One region of the Streptomyces sp. NPDC052225 genome, then DNA from elsewhere that is predicted to be linked to it. Evidence: riboswitches for the same ligand, from Rfam matches in the RefSeq annotation. Region 1 holds a riboswitch; each other region holds the start of a gene.
The links. Region 1 has a riboswitch for cobalamin ahead of cobN (cobaltochelatase subunit CobN). Riboswitches for the same ligand answer to the same signal wherever they lie in the genome.
Positions count from the first base shown of each region.

Region 2: another riboswitch for cobalamin. It lies ahead of AB0L37_RS23255 (HoxN/HupN/NixA family nickel/cobalt transporter); the one in region 1 lies ahead of cobN (cobaltochelatase subunit CobN).
Region 3: another riboswitch for cobalamin. It lies ahead of AB0L37_RS11310 (ABC transporter substrate-binding protein); the one in region 1 lies ahead of cobN (cobaltochelatase subunit CobN).

Region 1 is NZ_JBFAVD010000001.1:190,414-195,538, reverse strand. Features, by position in the region: gene cobJ (precorrin-3B C(17)-methyltransferase) at 1-178, opposite strand, end outside; gene AB0L37_RS00950 (precorrin-8X methylmutase) at 175-831, opposite strand; gene AB0L37_RS00945 (cobalamin biosynthesis protein CobG) at 906-2,093, opposite strand; cobalamin riboswitch at 2,172-2,333, shown strand; gene cobN (cobaltochelatase subunit CobN) at 2,364-5,125, shown strand, end outside.
Region 2 is NZ_JBFAVD010000016.1:96,024-101,148, forward strand. Features, by position in the region: gene AB0L37_RS23240 (GNAT family N-acetyltransferase) at 1-43, shown strand, start outside; gene AB0L37_RS23245 (inorganic diphosphatase) at 109-609, shown strand; gene AB0L37_RS23250 (metalloregulator ArsR/SmtB family transcription factor) at 617-967, opposite strand; cobalamin riboswitch at 1,072-1,285, shown strand; gene AB0L37_RS23255 (HoxN/HupN/NixA family nickel/cobalt transporter) at 1,316-2,431, shown strand; gene AB0L37_RS23260 (CaiB/BaiF CoA-transferase family protein) at 2,510-3,700, shown strand; gene AB0L37_RS23265 (hypothetical protein) at 3,993-5,125, shown strand, end outside.
Region 3 is NZ_JBFAVD010000006.1:49,812-54,936, reverse strand. Features, by position in the region: gene AB0L37_RS11315 (hypothetical protein) at 1-1,943, shown strand, start outside; cobalamin riboswitch at 1,981-2,177, shown strand; gene AB0L37_RS11310 (ABC transporter substrate-binding protein) at 2,242-3,276, shown strand; gene AB0L37_RS11305 (iron chelate uptake ABC transporter family permease subunit) at 3,273-4,289, shown strand; gene AB0L37_RS11300 (ABC transporter ATP-binding protein) at 4,286-5,065, shown strand; gene AB0L37_RS11295 (L-threonylcarbamoyladenylate synthase) at 5,073-5,125, opposite strand, start outside.

The DNA of each region.
Region 1 (5,125 bases):
GCTCCTCGATCTGGTCCTCGCGGATGTGCTCCGCGGCGATCGAGCGGGCGATGGAACGGCCGTGGCGCGCGCAGTGGTACGCGATCACGTCCGCCCCGGCGATGGCCTTCACGGCCGCCACCGTCATCAACTCCGGGTCGCCCGGGCCGAGTCCGACCCCGTACAGCTTGCCGCTCATGCGCGGTCCTCCATGATCTCGGCCTCGGTGGCCATCGCGTTGAGGGCGGCGGCCGTGATGGCGCTTCCGCCGCGCCTGCCCCGTACGACGAGGTACTCCAGGCCCAGGTCGTTCGCCGCGAGGGCGTCCTTGGACTCGGCGGCGCCGACGAAGCCGACGGGGATGCCGAGGACCGCCGCCGGGCGCGGGGCGCCCTTCGCGATCATCTCCAGGAGGTGGAAGAGGGCGGTGGGGGCGTTGCCGATGGCGACGACGGAGCCTTCGAGGAGACCGCGGTCGCGCCAGAGTTCGAGAGCCGCCGCGCTGCGCGTCGTCCCCAACTCGGCTGCGAGGGACGCCACTTCGGCGTCGCGAAGGGTGCAGACGACGTCGTTGTCGGCGGGCAGGCGCTTGCGGGTGACGCCGCTCGCGACCATGTGCGCGTCGCAGAGGATGGGGGCCCCGGCGCGGAGGGCGGCGCGGGCCTGCGCCACGACGCCGGTCGAGTAGCCGATGTCCTGGACGAGATCCACCTGGCCGCAGGCGTGGATCATGCGGACCGCGACCTGCGCGACGTCGGCGGGCAGAGCGGCGAGGCCGTCCGCCGCCTCGGCGCGGATGGTGGCAAAGGACTCGCGGTAGATCGCCGCGCCGTCCTTCTCGTATTCATACACGGGGATCGGCTCTCTCAAGGGATGACGAGGGTTGGCGGGGGGTTCGGTATGGCTCAACGGCTCAGGTGTGCACGTCAGTCGGTGGTGCCCGGCGGCGTCACGTCGTACGTTCCGTCCTCCCGCGCCACCACGTCGGTGTGCGGGCCTTTCGGGCGGCCGCAGCGGCGTTCGCAGCCCGACCAGTGCCAGGGGTGTCCGGCCGCCGCGAGGTCGCCGGAGCGGACGGTTTCGGCGGCGTCGGCGCGTACGTCCGTACGGGACTTCGCGCACCCCGGGCTGCCGACGCAGGCGCTCACCCGCGTCCACGGGGAGCCGGGTTCGGTGACGAGGTCCGCGTTCTCGGGGCGGTGCGCGCCGGGCAGGACGACGCCGCGCCACGGGGTGAGGCGGATCTCCGGGCCGGCCGCGTCGAGCAGGGCCGTCCACGCGTCGGCGGTGACCGCGCCGAAGGGGACGAGGACGGACCGGGCGCGCACGGTGCCGCGGGCATCGGTGACGGTGCCGAGCGGGGTGGGGCCGGCGGTGGTGCGTTCGCGGACGGGTTCGGGGGCGGTGCCGAGGCGCTCGCCCACCCGGCGCGTCAACTCGCCCGCGCGCAAGGCGAGTTCGGCCACGCGCCAGCCCCGGCCGGTGTCGTCCTTCGCCGCCGCGACGAACTCCTCCGCCGCGCAGACCGCGGCCCGCGCGGCCTCCTCGTACGCGATCCGCAGTTCGTACGGTTCGGCGCCGAGCCGCAGGACGGCCGAGCCGTCGGGTTCGCCGCGCAGCAGGACGTCGGCGCCGAGGGGTGCGACATCGCCCCGGCCGTCGTCGAGCGCGAAGAGGAACTTGCCGCTGAGGGCCGGCGTGCGCGTGCTCGCGCAGAGCAGGTCGTCGAGGCCGAGGAGCCAGTCGCGTACGTCGACGAAGCCCTGGTCGTCGAGGCCGGACAGCGGCGACGCGAGGATGTTGCGGACGCGTTCGTGCGCGGCCGAGGGGAGGAGTCCCGCCTCCTGGAGCGCGGTCGCGAACTCGCCGCCGCACGCGGGGTCGAGGCCGCGGACCTCCACGTTCCCGCGCGACGTGATCCGCACCACGCCGTCCCCGAACCGCCGGGCCGCGTCCCCGAGGGCCCGCGCCCGCCCCACCGGAAGCACCCCGCCGGGAACCCGGATCCGGGCAAGCCCCCCGTCGTCGGCGGCGTGCAGCCGCAGCGCACCGGGGCAGGCGTCGCCGGAGGCGGCCGGACCTGGGGATTGGGTGGATATGGGGGCGGGGGACATGCCGGGGAGCATACCCATGGGCACCACCGCGGCCTCCGTGACGGAGGCCACCATCACGTACCGCCCCGCGGACCGGCCCCGTACGATGACCGTGACGGTCCGAGCCCGGGCCGTCACATCGCCAGCGACGGCGACAGGGGAGGAAGCCGGTGCGAATCCGGCGCGGTCCCGCCACTGTGAACTCCGTGGACGCCACCACGGGGTGAGTCAGGAACTCCTGCCGTCCAGACCACCCGGGGCGCGGACACCCCGAGGAAGGCCAGACGACGCATGCCCGAGCAGCCCCAGCAGTCGCAGCCCACGCCCCACGGTGAGCTCCTGCTCCTGTCGACCTCCGACACCGACCTGCTGAGCGCCCGCGCCGCGAACGCCGCGGGCGCCCCGGTCGGTTACCGCTTCGCGAACCCCTCCCGGATCGACGTCGACACCGAACTGCCCGCGCTGCTCGACGGCGTCGCCCTCGTCGTCGTACGCCTCCTCGGTGGCGTCCGCGCCTGGCAGGACGGCATCGACCGGCTCACCGCCGCGGGCGTCCCGCTCGTCGTCCTCACCGGTGAACAGGCCCCGGACGCCCAGCTCATGGCGACGTCGACCGTGCCCATCGGCATCGCCGCCGAAGCGCACGCCTACCTCGCGCACGGCGGCCCCGCCAACCTCGACCAGCTCGCCCGCTTCCTCTCCGACACCGTGCTGCTCACCGGCCACGGCTTCGAACCGCCGGAGCCCGCGCCGACCTGGGGCGCCCTGGAGCGCCCGGCCGCTGCGGAGCACCACGGCCCGACCGTCGCCGTGCTCTACTACCGCGCCCACCACATGAGCGGCAACACCGCCTTCGTGCACACCCTGTGCGACGAGATCGAGCGCGCGGGGGCCCGTCCGCTTCCGCTGTACGTGGCCTCGCTGCGGCCGCCCGAGCCCGAGCTGATCGACGCGCTGCGGCCCGTCGACGCCATCGTGACCACCGTCCTCGCGGCCGGCGGCACGCGCCCCGCCGAGGCCTCGGCCGGCGGTGACGACGAGTCGTGGGACGCCGGCGCGCTCACCCAGCTCGACGTGCCGATCCTCCAGGCCCTGTGCCTGACCTCCTCGCGGGCCGACTGGGAGGAGAACGACGAGGGCGTGTCGCCGCTGGACGCCGCGAGCCAGATCGCGGTGCCCGAGTTCGACGGACGGCTCATCACCGTCCCGTTCTCCTTCAAGGAGATCGACGAGGACGGCCTTCCCGCGTACGCCGCCGACCCCGAGCGCGCCGCCCGCGTGGCCGGAATCGCCGTACGCCACGCGCGACTTCGGCACATTCCGGCCGCCGGGAAGAAGCTCGCGCTCGTGCTGTCCGCGTACCCGACGAAGCACTCCCGGATCGGCAACGCGGTCGGGCTCGACACCCCCGCGTCCGCCGTCAGGCTGATCGACCGGCTCATCGAGGAGGGGTACGACTTCGGCGCGCGGGCCGAGATCCCGGGCCTTGTCTCCGGTGACGGCGACGAGCTGATCCGCGCCCTCATCGAGGCCGGCGGCCACGACCAGGAGTGGCTGACGGAGGAGCAGCTCGCCAAGAATCCCGTGCGGATTCCGGCCGCCGACTACCGGCGCTGGTTCGCGACCCTGCCCCAGGAGCTGCGCGAGAGCGTCGAGCGGCACTGGGGGCCGCCGCCCGGCGAGATGTTCGTCGACCGGTCCCGCAACCCGGAGGGCGACATCGTGCTCGCCGCCCTGCGCCGCGGCAACCTCCTCATCCTCATCCAGCCGCCGCGCGGTTTCGGCGAGAACCCGATCGCGATCTACCACGACCCCGATCTCCCGCCGTCCCACCACTACTTGGCGGCCTACCGCTGGATCGCGGCGTCCGCCGACGACGGTGGATTCGGCGCCGACGCGATGATCCACCTCGGCAAGCACGGCAACCTGGAGTGGCTGCCGGGCAAGAACGCCGGGCTGTCGGCCGCCTGCGCGCCGGATGCCGCTCTGGGCGACCTGCCGCTGATCTACCCCTTCCTGGTCAACGACCCCGGCGAGGGCACCCAGGCCAAGCGGCGCGTGCACGCCACGCTCATCGACCACCTCGTGCCGCCGATGGCGCGCGCGGAGTCGTACGGGGACATCGCCCGGCTTGAGCAACTTCTTGATGAGTACGCGCAGATCGCGTCCATGGACCCGGCGAAGCTGCCCGCCATCCGCGCGCAGATCTGGACGCTCATCCAGGCCGCCAAGCTCGACCACGACCTGGGGCTCGACGACCGGCCGGACGACGACGGGTTCGACGACTTCCTGCTGCACGTCGACGGGTGGCTGTGCGAGGTCAAGGACGCGCAGATCCGGGACGGGCTGCACGTTCTCGGGCAGGCGCCCGCTGGTGGCGACCGGGTCAATCTCGTACTGGCGATTTTGCGGGCCCGGCAGATCTGGGGCGGGAATCAGGCGTTGCCCGGGTTGCGGGAGGCGCTGGGGTTGGACGAGTCCGCGGCGACCCGTACGGATGCGGACGCGGCGGAGTCGGCCGCGCGGGCGCTCGTCGAGGCGATGGAGGCCGTTGACTGGGCGCCGGACGCGGTGCGGGGGGTCGTGAGCTCCACGTTGCGGGGCTCTGCCCCGGACCCCGCTCCTCAATCTCTCCCAGACTTCGTCCGGGAGGTGTCCCCTGAGGGGCTTGATTCGGTCGCCGCCATTCTTGAGTTCGCCGCTCGGGAAGTCGTGCCCCGGCTCGATGGGACCAGTGCCGAACTCACCAATGCCGTAAGGGCGTTGGAAGGGCGCTTCGTGCCTGCCGGGCCGTCCGGGTCTCCCCTGCGTGGGCTCGTCAACGTGCTGCCGACCGGGCGGAACTTCTACTCCGTCGACCCGAAGGCCGTTCCGTCGCGGCTCGCCTGGGAGACCGGGCAGGCCCTCGCCGAGTCCCTGCTGACCCGCTACAAGGACGACAACGGGGAGTACCCGACCTCCGTCGGCCTGTCCCTGTGGGGCACAAGCGCCATGCGGACGGCGGGGGACGACGTCGCCGAGGCGCTCGCGCTGCTCGGCATCCGGCCCGTCTG
Region 2 (5,125 bases), on a different contig from region 1:
GGACCGGCCCGAACTCGAATTCACCGTTCCACCCGCCGCCTGAGGTCTTCCGCCCTCGCCTCGCACGGCGCACACTCGGGGACGTCGGAATGGGGCAAGGAGGCCACATTGGGCAGCGACCAGGTGCGCTCGGACGGGTTCGACGTGATCGTGGAGATCCCGCAGGGGTCGAGGAACAAGTACGAGATGGACCACGAACTCGGCCGGATCCGGCTCGACCGGATGCTCTTCACCTCGACCCAGTACCCCGCCGACTACGGCTACATCGACGGCACGCTCGGCGGTGACGGCGACCCGCTGGACGCGCTCGTGCTGACCGGCGACGCGACGTTTCCCGGCTGCACCATCGAGTGCCGGGCGATCGGCATGTTCGTGATGAGCGACGAGAAGGGCCCGGACGAGAAGATCCTGTGCGTGCCCGCGCACGACCCGCGGCACGCGACGGTCCAGGACATCGAGGACATCCCCGAGTTCGACCGCCTGGAGATCACGCACTTCTTCGAGGTCTACAAGGACCTGGAGCCCGGCAAGTCGGTGGACGGCTCTCACTGGGAGGGCCGCGAGAAGGCGTACGAGGAGATCAGGCGGGCGCGCGGGCGCCGGTCCTGAGCGCCGGTCACGTCCCCACGGCGTCGACCAGTTCCCCGATCTCCGCGTCCACGAGCCGGTAGCGCACCACACGCCCCGTCTTCTCCCCCGCCACGACCCCGGCCGCCCGCAGCAGCCGCAGCGCCTGCGAGACGGCCGCGCCGTTCATCCCGGAGGCCACCGCCAGGTCGGACACGGCCAGCGGACCGACCCGGCGCAGCGCGAGCAGCAGGGCGAGCCGGTGCGGGTCGGCGAGCAGCGAGAAGCGCTCCGCCCACTCGCGTACCCGCGCCACGTCCCCGATGGCCTCGACGGCGTCGCAGACCCGGTGCCCGTCGATGGTGCGGTGATCGGCCCGCTCGGCCGGAACGAGATGCATGGCCGGATTCTCTCAACACCCGTACCGCCCACCGCCACCCGGGCCGCGATGTGATCTTGCATACCTGCACAGGTGTGCAGCTATGCAGCCACGTGCCGGCCCCCCTAAGGTGAACGGGCCGTGGTGCTCGGGAAGACCGGTGACAACCCCTCAGGGGCCAAGTCCGGAGCGGCCCTCGCCACTGTGATCGGGTTCCGGACCGCAGGTCCGGAGCGCACCGTGCCAGTACGCCACTGGTGGCCGCAAGGCCGCTGGGAAGGCAGGCGCGGCGGCGCACGCCCGTAAGCCAGGAGACCGGCCACGGCATCTCACGAAGTGATCCACGAGGTGCTGGAGCGTGATCGACGTATGACCCTGCCCGCGAACTCCCCTGCGCGGCCCACCGAACCGACCACAGCCTTCCGCTGGCGGCGCGAGGACACCCTGCGCACCGCGGGGCTGATGGCGGTGATCCTGGCCCTGCACGTCGTCGCGTTCGGCGTGCTGTTCCTGCTGGTCGTCCCGAACCACTACGAAGTCGACAACAAGGCCTTCGGCATCGGCCTGGGCATCACCGCCTACACCCTCGGCATGCGGCACGCCTTCGACGCCGACCACATCGCCGCGATCGACAACACCACCCGCAAGCTGATGGCCGACGGAAAGCGTCCGGTCTCGGTCGGCTTCTGGTTCGCGCTCGGCCACTCCAGTGTGGTCGTCGTGCTGGCCGCGCTGATCGCCGGCGGCACCGCGCTCGCCGGGACGCTGATGAACGACGGTTCGCGCACGCACCAGGTGCTCGGCGTCGTCGGCACGACGTTCTCCGGCTCGTTCCTGTATCTCATCGCCGCCCTCAACCTCGTCGCCCTGCTGGGCATCCTCAAGGTGTTCCGGGCGATGCGCGAAGGCTCGTACAACGAGGTGGAGCTCGAACAGCACCTGGATTCCCGGGGGTTCATGAACCGCGTCCTCGGCCGCTTCACCAAGTCGATCACCCGGCCGGGCCAGATGTTCCCGCTGGGCTTCCTGTTCGGCCTCGGCTTCGACACGGCGACCGAGGTGACGCTGATGGTGATGGCTGGCAGCGGCGCCGCGGCCGGGCTGCCCTGGTACGCGATCCTGTGCCTGCCGCTGCTCTTCGCCGCGGGCATGAGCCTGTTCGACACGCTCGACGGCACGTTCATGAACTTCGCGTACCAGTGGGCGTTCTCCAACCCGGTGCGCAAGGTGTTCTACAACCTCACCATCACCGGTCTGTCGATCGCGGTCGCGTTCTTCATCGGCACGATCGAACTCGTCGGCGTGCTCCACGACAAGCTCGACCTGTCGGACGCGGTGACGAGCTGGATCGCCGGGCTCGATCTCGACAACGTCGGCTACGTCATCGTCGGCCTGTTCGTCGTGGTGTGGGCGGCGGCGATCGGCTACTGGCGTCTGGCCAAGGTCGAACAGCGCTGGTCCGCGCGGGTGGCCGACGGCGCGTAGCGGCAGCCGCCGGGTGGTGGCGTGAGCGCGTCGCATAGCGTGCACGTCACCACGCCGTCCCCGCATGGAGGATCGTCAATGAGCGCCGCCCGCCTGCCACTTGAGGGCATCACCGTCGTCAGCCTGGAGCAGGCGGTCGCCGCGCCGTTCGCCACCCGCCAGCTCGCCGACCTCGGGGCCCGGGTCATCAAGGTGGAGCGGCCGGGCACCGGTGACTTCGCGCGCGGCTACGACGAGACGGTGCACGGGCAGTCCAGCCACTTCGTGTGGCTGAACCGCTCCAAGGAGTCGGTGACCCTCGACGTCAAGACGCCCGGCGGGCGCGAGGTCCTCGCGCGGCTGCTCACGGACGCCGACGTGTTCGTGCAGAACCTGGCCCCGGGCGCGGCGGCCCGACTCGGCTTGTCCGCCGCGGAGTTGGCGCGCGCACACCCGTCGCTCATCGTCTGCGACATCTCCGGCTACGGCGCCGACGGGCCCTGGGCCGACCGCAAGGCCTACGACCTGCTGGTGCAGTGCGAGACGGGCGTCGTGTCCGTGACCGGCACACCCGAGGCCCCGGCCAAGGTGGGCATCGCGATCGCCGACATCGCGGCCGGCATGTACGCCTTCACCGGCATCCTCACGGCGCTCTACGAACGGCGGGCGACCGGCACCGCACGCGCCGTGGAGGTGTCGCTCTTCGAGGCGCTCGCGGAGTGGATGGGCTATCCGGCGTACTACACGGCCCACTCGGGCAGCCAGCCGCAGCGGGTCGGCGCCGCGCACGCGACGATCGCCCCGTACGGGCCCTATGACGCGGCGGACGGGAAGACCGTGCTCCTGGCGATCCAGAACGAGCGCGAATGGGCGTCGTTCTGCGCGGAGTTCCTCGACGACGCCTCGCTCGCGACGGACCCGCGCTTCCACCGCAACTCGGCGCGCGTCGCCCGTCGCGCGGAACTGGACGCGATCGTCGCCGCCCGGTTCGCGGAGCTCGACGCGGCCGAGGCGGTCGCCCTCCTGGAGCGCGCGAAGGTCGCCAACGCCCGCCTCAACACGGTCACCGACTTCCTCGCCCACCCGGTCCTCGCGGGCCGCGACCGCTGGCGCGACGTGGCCACGCCGGGCGGCCCGATCCGCGCGCTGCTGCCCCCGGCGGTCCTCGCGGGCGTGGAGCCCCGGATGGATGCGGTGCCCGGGGTGGGCGAGCACACGGAGTCCGTCCTGAAGGAGCTGGGGTACGAGCACTCGGCCATCACTCAGCTGCGCGAGGCGGGCGCCGTGTAGCTCCGCCCACGGCGAACAAGGGACGTTCGGCCCCCCGTCAGGGCCCCTTGGCCCCGCCCGCACGCCGTCCTTCCGCTGCCATCCTGCTGCGCAGAGCCTCCCGTGCCCTCGCCCTCCCGCCGGCGCATGGTCGAGGCAGTCGGGCCCGTCGGTCGTCGGAGGGGGAGCCTCGAACGACGGGCCCGACCACGGGGTCGGGCCGCGACGCGACAACTCGCGCGCAAAACACCTCAATCGGAGCGATAAAGTATCGCGTCAACCCTCACGCGCCCGATCACCCAGGAGTACCTACGTGACCGTAGCCATCGACTCGTCCGAGGCAGCCGTCCCGTCCGACGAGCACACCGGGGACGCGCCCGTCGCGGAGACCGCGCCCGCGAGCGACGTACCGGAGGCGCGCCACTCCGAGACGGACGAGAACTTCTGGCAGCCCCCCACCGAGGTCACCATCGAGGCTTCCTCGGACGCGGACGACGAATACGCGGACGACGAATACGACGCCGACGCCGACGCCACCGGTGACGTGCCGGAGGCCATCGCCCTCGACGCCCACGAGTTCGGCGTCTACGCCCGCACCGGCGGCTGGACCTTCGCCCTGAAGGTGGCGCGCAGCGTGCGCCCCGGCGGGCAGAGCGCGGGCGAGACGCCCAAGGTGTCGGCGCGCCGGTTCGCCGCCCTCGCCGGCTGCTCGGCCGACCGCGTCATGCGCTTCTACAAGGCGTGGGACAAGGCGGCCGACGACGGCCTCGTCCCCCAGTTCGAGGCGCTCGCGCCCGGCGACGACATCGAGCTGCCGGACGCCGACGTCTGGCTGTCGTACTACGTCTCCCGCTCCAGCGCCACGTCGGTGCGCGGCCGGGCGATCACCGAGGCCGCCGAGGCGGAGGGCATCCGTCCGACCAAGGCCCTGGAGGTCGCCGAGAACCCCACGGCGCTGCGGGCCGCGATCCTCGCCGACCCGGGCACCGCCGAGGCCGCCCGCAAGGCGCTCATGGACCGGCTCGGTGAGGACCCGGTGCTCCGCTCGGGCCTGGCCCGCGACATCGTGCGCACCGACGACCTCAAGAAGGCCGTCGCCGAGGAGACCAAGACCGGCGGCCAGCTCGAGTACGTGCGGAAGATCGCGGAGGAGGGCCAGGTCAAGACCCCGGCCGGCCAGACGATCGAGGCCCCGCAGCAACTGCGCGAGGAGGCCGAGCGCCACCTGTCCCTGATCGACGAGCTGGACGAGGACGAGGAGTCGGGCGAGTGGGCCCGCGAGGCGTACGACACCGTGCGCACCCTCGTCGCCGAGACCGTCGAGAAGGACCCCGAGCTGCGGGTCCAGGAGCGGCGCGCGAAGTTCTACAGCAGCCTCCAGAAGGCCACGAAGGCCTTCGAGGAGCTGACCTTCGACGACGTCGAGGAGATCGACGACATCGTCGA
Region 3 (5,125 bases), on a different contig from region 1:
CGGACCTGGCCGTGCCGGAGGCCCAGGTGACGTCCAACATCAAACTGGTGCTGCCGCCGGAGACCGTGCGTGACCTGACGCTCCAGCAGGTGGAGACGGTGGTCGGCTACCTCAACGGCACGCGCGGCTCCCTCGATCTCACCGTCGACCTGCGTCCGGTCCTCGCCAACCTCGACGATCTCGCGCAGACGTACTTCGGTGACCTCGTCGCCGGGGTGCAGGGCACCGCCGAGCCGGACTTCGAGCGGTTCACCGCCGATGTGTCGGCGGCGCTGCGGGAATTGGCGGCGGGCCGGGCACCCGCGGGGCTGCCCGCCCTGCCGCTCACCGAGGAGCAGGCCGACCGGGTCGCCGACGCGCTGCTGTCCGCGGTGCCCGAGTCCGACCGTGCGGCGCTGCGGCCCGAGGTGAGGGCGGCGCTGGCCGGCGGGGACGTCGCGACGGCGCTGGCCGCCGTGGCGCCCGCCGCCGTGTCGGAGCGCACGGACGGTGCTCTCGCCCAGCTGCGCGGGCTCGTCGACGACGGCACATGGGACCTGGGCGCGGCGCTGCGCGATTCCGGCAACGACCTGGCCACGCTGCACGACGTACGCCCGTACACGGCGGTCGGGCTCGGTCTGGTCGAGGCGCTCGCGGCCGTGCTGCTCGTGGCGTCCCTCGCGGTGCTGTGGTGGGCCGGATCGCCGCTGCCCGGGCGGCGGCTGACACGGCTCGGCCTGCCGCTGGTCGCCGGAGGCGTCCTCACGCTGGTGGCCGTGGGCGCGGTGCGGCTGCTGACCGACGGGCGCGTCGTCGATCCGCCCGCCGCGTGGCCGCCGAGCCTGGCCCGCCTGGTCGACGACGTGCAGGGCACCGCTGTCGGCCGGCTCACCACCACCGCGGTCGTCGCGGCCCTCGTGCCCGTCGCGATCGGGGTGCTGCTCGCCGCGGTGGGGATGCGGCTGGCAAGCGATCGGGAGCGGACGGTGTCGTCGCGGCGGGTGCCCGTGCTCGGGCTCGGCGCGGCCGCCCTGGCGGTGGCGGGGATGGTCGCGCTGCCGCCGCTGATCAGTCCGGACGGTCCGCGCGTGTGCCAGGGCAGCGCAGCCCTGTGCGACCGGCGCTACGACGAGGTGGCGTATCTGACGACCCACAACGCCATGTCGACGACGGTCGACCGGTTCATCGGGCCGCTCCAGGACCCGGGGATCACCGCGCAGCTGGACGACGGGGTGCGCGCCCTCCAGCTCGACACGTACCGGTGGGAGCGGCCGGAGGAGATCGCCGGGCGGCTCTCCGACTCGGACCTCACGCCCGCGCAGCAGGCCCTGGTCCGGTCGGCGGTCAACACGGTCAACCCGCCGCGCGACGGACTGTGGCTGTGCCATGCCGTGTGCCGGGCCGGGGCGGTGGCCCTGGTGCCCACGCTGCGCGCGATCGGCGACTGGATGCGGGCCCACCCGACCGACGTGGTCACGTTCATCGTGCAGGACGCGATCTCGGGTGAGGACACGGCGCAGGCGTTCGCCGAGGCGGGCGTGGACGACCTGGTGTTCACCCCCGACCCCGATCCCGCACGGCCCTGGCCGACGCTCGGCGAACTGATCGACGGCGGCCGCCGCCTCGTCGTCTTCGCCGAGCAGGCCGACGGTCCGGCGCCCTGGTACCGGAACTTCTACCGGTACGGCATGGAGACGCCGTTCGCCTTCCGCTCCCCCGGCGACATGACGTGCGTGCCGCACCGCGGCGGCGACGACAAGCGGCTCTTCCTGCTCAACCACTTCATCACGGACAACGGTGGCAGCCGCCTGGACGCCGGCACGGTCAACACCCGCCGCTTCGTGCTCGACCGGGCCCATCGCTGCGAGCGCGAGCGCGGCCGGCCGGTGAACTTCGTCGCCGTGGACTACGCGACGATCGGTGACGCGCGCGGTGCGGTGGCGGCGCTCAACTCGGAGCGCTGACCGGATGACCCCGGCCCCGTCCGAGACGTCCGCCCTGTGATAATTTCGCCGAGCCAGTCGTACCTTTGTGCGTTCAACGACGCACACGGGTCAGGGAATCCGGTGGGAATCCGGAACTGACGCGCAGCGGTGAGGGTGACGGGCGGAGCAACTGCCACTGGGCCATCGGCCCGGGAAGGCGCTTCGCGCGGACGACCCCGAGTCCGAAGACCTGCTGGCAGCCTCCGGCGGCGACCCGCGGGCGGGGGTGCACCGTAGGCCGGCTCCGCGTATGAGCCCTGGACGCTGAGGACTTCCCGTGCCCTTCGCACGTCACCTTCCCTTCACCGCCGCGCTGTTGGCGGCTTCCCTGCTGGCGCTCACCGGATGTGCGGACACCGGGAGTGCCGCCGGCGCGCCGGACGGCGGGGCGCGCGCCGTGACCCTCGACAACTGCGGCACGAAGGTGCGCGTGCCGCACGCGCCGCGCCGGGCCGTCGCCCTCGACCAGGGGTCGGCGGAGATCATGCTGTCGCTCGGGCTCGCGGACCGGATGGTGGGCACGGCCACCTGGACCGACCCGGTCCTCAAGGGCCTGGAGAAGGCGAACGCGAAGGTGCCGCGCCTCGCCGACCGCTACCCGTCCTTCGAGAAGGTCCTGGACTCCGAACCGGACTTCGCCGCGGCCTCCTTCACGTACACCCTCGGCAAGGGCGGCGTCGCGCCGCGCGAGCAGTTCGAGGAGCTGGGCGTGCCCACGTACCTCTCCCCCACCGACTGCGCGGGCAAGGACAACAGCGGGGACGGCGACGGGGTGCGCACGTCGGCGCTCGGTATGGACACCGTCTACGGCGAGATACGGGACCTGGCGCGGATTTTCGACGTTCAGGCGCGCGGCGAGAAGCTGGTCGCCGAGCTGAAGTCCCGTGTCCGCAAGGCCACTTCGGGCCTCGACGCGCCCGACGTGAGCCTCCTGTACTGGTTCGCCAACTCCGACTCGCCCTATATGGCGGGGTGTTGCGGAGCGCCCGGCATCATCACGAAGGAGATCGGCGCGCGGAACGTGTTCGACGACACGCGTGAGGAATGGCCGCAGATCAACTGGGAGACGGTGGCCGACCGCGACCCCGACGTCCTCGTCATCGGCGATCTGACCCGCCGCTCGCAGTCCGCCGAGTCGGCCGCGCAGAAGATCAGGTTCCTGGAGTCCGACCCGGTGACCAAGAACATGACGGCGGTGCGCGAGAAGCGGTACGTGCTGCTGAGCGGGCAGGCGATGAATCCGACGATCAGGACCGTGGACGGCGTGGAGAAGGTGGCGGCCGCGCTGCGCACGTACGGCCTCACCAAGTGAGCGTCCTGCGGCCGGGCCTGTACGGGGCCGCGGGCCTCGCGGCGCTGTGCGCGTCCGTCGCCGTGGCCATCACCATCGGGCCCGCGCACATCGGCGTCGCCGACGTGTGGGCGGCGGTCGGGGCCAGGCTCGGCTGGGGCACGTCGGACCTGTCGCCGATCCGGGACGGCATCGTGTGGAACCTGCGGCTGCCGCGCACGCTGCTCGCGGCGGTGTGCGGTGCGGGCCTCGCGGTGTGCGGCACGGTGCTTCAGGCGTTGCTGCGCAATCCGCTCGCCGACCCGTTCGTGCTCGGGGTGTCGTCGGGGGCGTCGACCGGCGCCGTGCTCGTCGTGGTGCTCGGCGTCGGCGGGGGCGCCCTGTCCGTGTCCGGCGGCGCGTTCGCGGGCGCGGTCTGCTCGTTCGCGCTGGTCCTGCTGCTCAGCCACAGTCTCGGCGGCAGCACGGACCGGGTGGTGCTGTGCGGGGTGGCCGCCATGCAGTTGTTCTCCGCGCTGACGTCGTTCGTGGTCCTGACGGCGGCCGACGCGGAGACCACGCGCGGTGTGCTGTTCTGGCTCCTCGGCTCGCTCGGCGGCGTGGGCTGGACGGAGGTGTGGCTGTGCCTCGCGGTCCTCGTCGTCGCCCTCACCGTCTGTCTCGGGTACGGGCGCACCCTCGACGCGTTCGCGTTCGGGTCCGAGGCGGCGGCCGCGCTCGGCGTCCACGTGGCCCGCACCCGGCTCGCCCTGCTGTGTGTGACGGCCCTGTTGACGGCGGCGCTGGTGAGCGCGGCGGGCGCGATCGGCTTCGTCGGTCTGGTGCTGCCGCACGCGGCGCGTGCCCTGGTGGGCCCCGGGCACACCCGGCTGCTGCCGGTGACGGCGCTCGCCGGAGCGGTGTTCCTGGTGTGGGTGGACACGCTGGCCCGTACGGTCCTCGAACCGCAGGAGGTTCCGGTGGGGGTGGTGACGTCGCTGATCGGCGTGCCCGCGTTCGTGCTCGTGCTCTACCGCGGCCGGAGCGTGCGGTGAACCCGGGGCTGCGCGCCGAGCGCGTCTCCTGGTCGCCCGGCGGTGCGCTCGTCCTCGACGGGGTGAGCCTCGCCCCGCGCCCCGGCACCGTCACGGGACTGCTCGGCCCGAACGGTTCGGGCAAGTCGACGCTGCTGCGACTGCTCGCCGGGGTGCTCGCCCCGGCCGGCGGTGTCGTCACGCTCGACGGCGACCCGCTCGCCTCGGTCAGCCGCAGAACGGCCGCGCGACGCATCGCCATGGTGGAGCAACAGGCCGACACGCAGGTCGAGTTGACGGTCGCCGACGTCGTGCGGCTCGGCCGGGTCCCGCACCGCCGCGCCTGGTCGCCCGCCTCCGCGGCGGACGAGGCGGCGGTCCGCTCCGCCCTGGAGCGCAGCGGACTCGCCGACCGGGCGCACCGTCTGTGGCACACGCTGTCGGGCGGTGAGCGCCAGCGCGTGCAGATCGCCCGTGCCCTGGCGCAGGAGCCGCGCGAGCTGCTCCTCGACGAGCCGACCAACCACCTGGACATCCAGCACCAGTTGGACCTGATGGACCTGATCGGCGGCCTCGACCTGACCTGCGTCGTCGCCCTGCACGATCTGAACCTGGCCGCCGCGTACTGCGACCAGGTCGTCGTGCTGCGCGGCGGCCGGGTGGTGGCGGGCGGCGCACCGGGTGACGTCCTCACCGCGGAGCTGATCGCCGACGTCTACGGCGTACGCGCCGAGGTCAGCCGGCCGGGCCCCGCGGACCGCCCGCACATCCGCTTCCTGGGTACGGTCACGGGCTGAGCGCGCCCTACTCGAACCGCTCGACGTCCCCCGCGCCGCGCCGCACGATCTCTGCCTCCC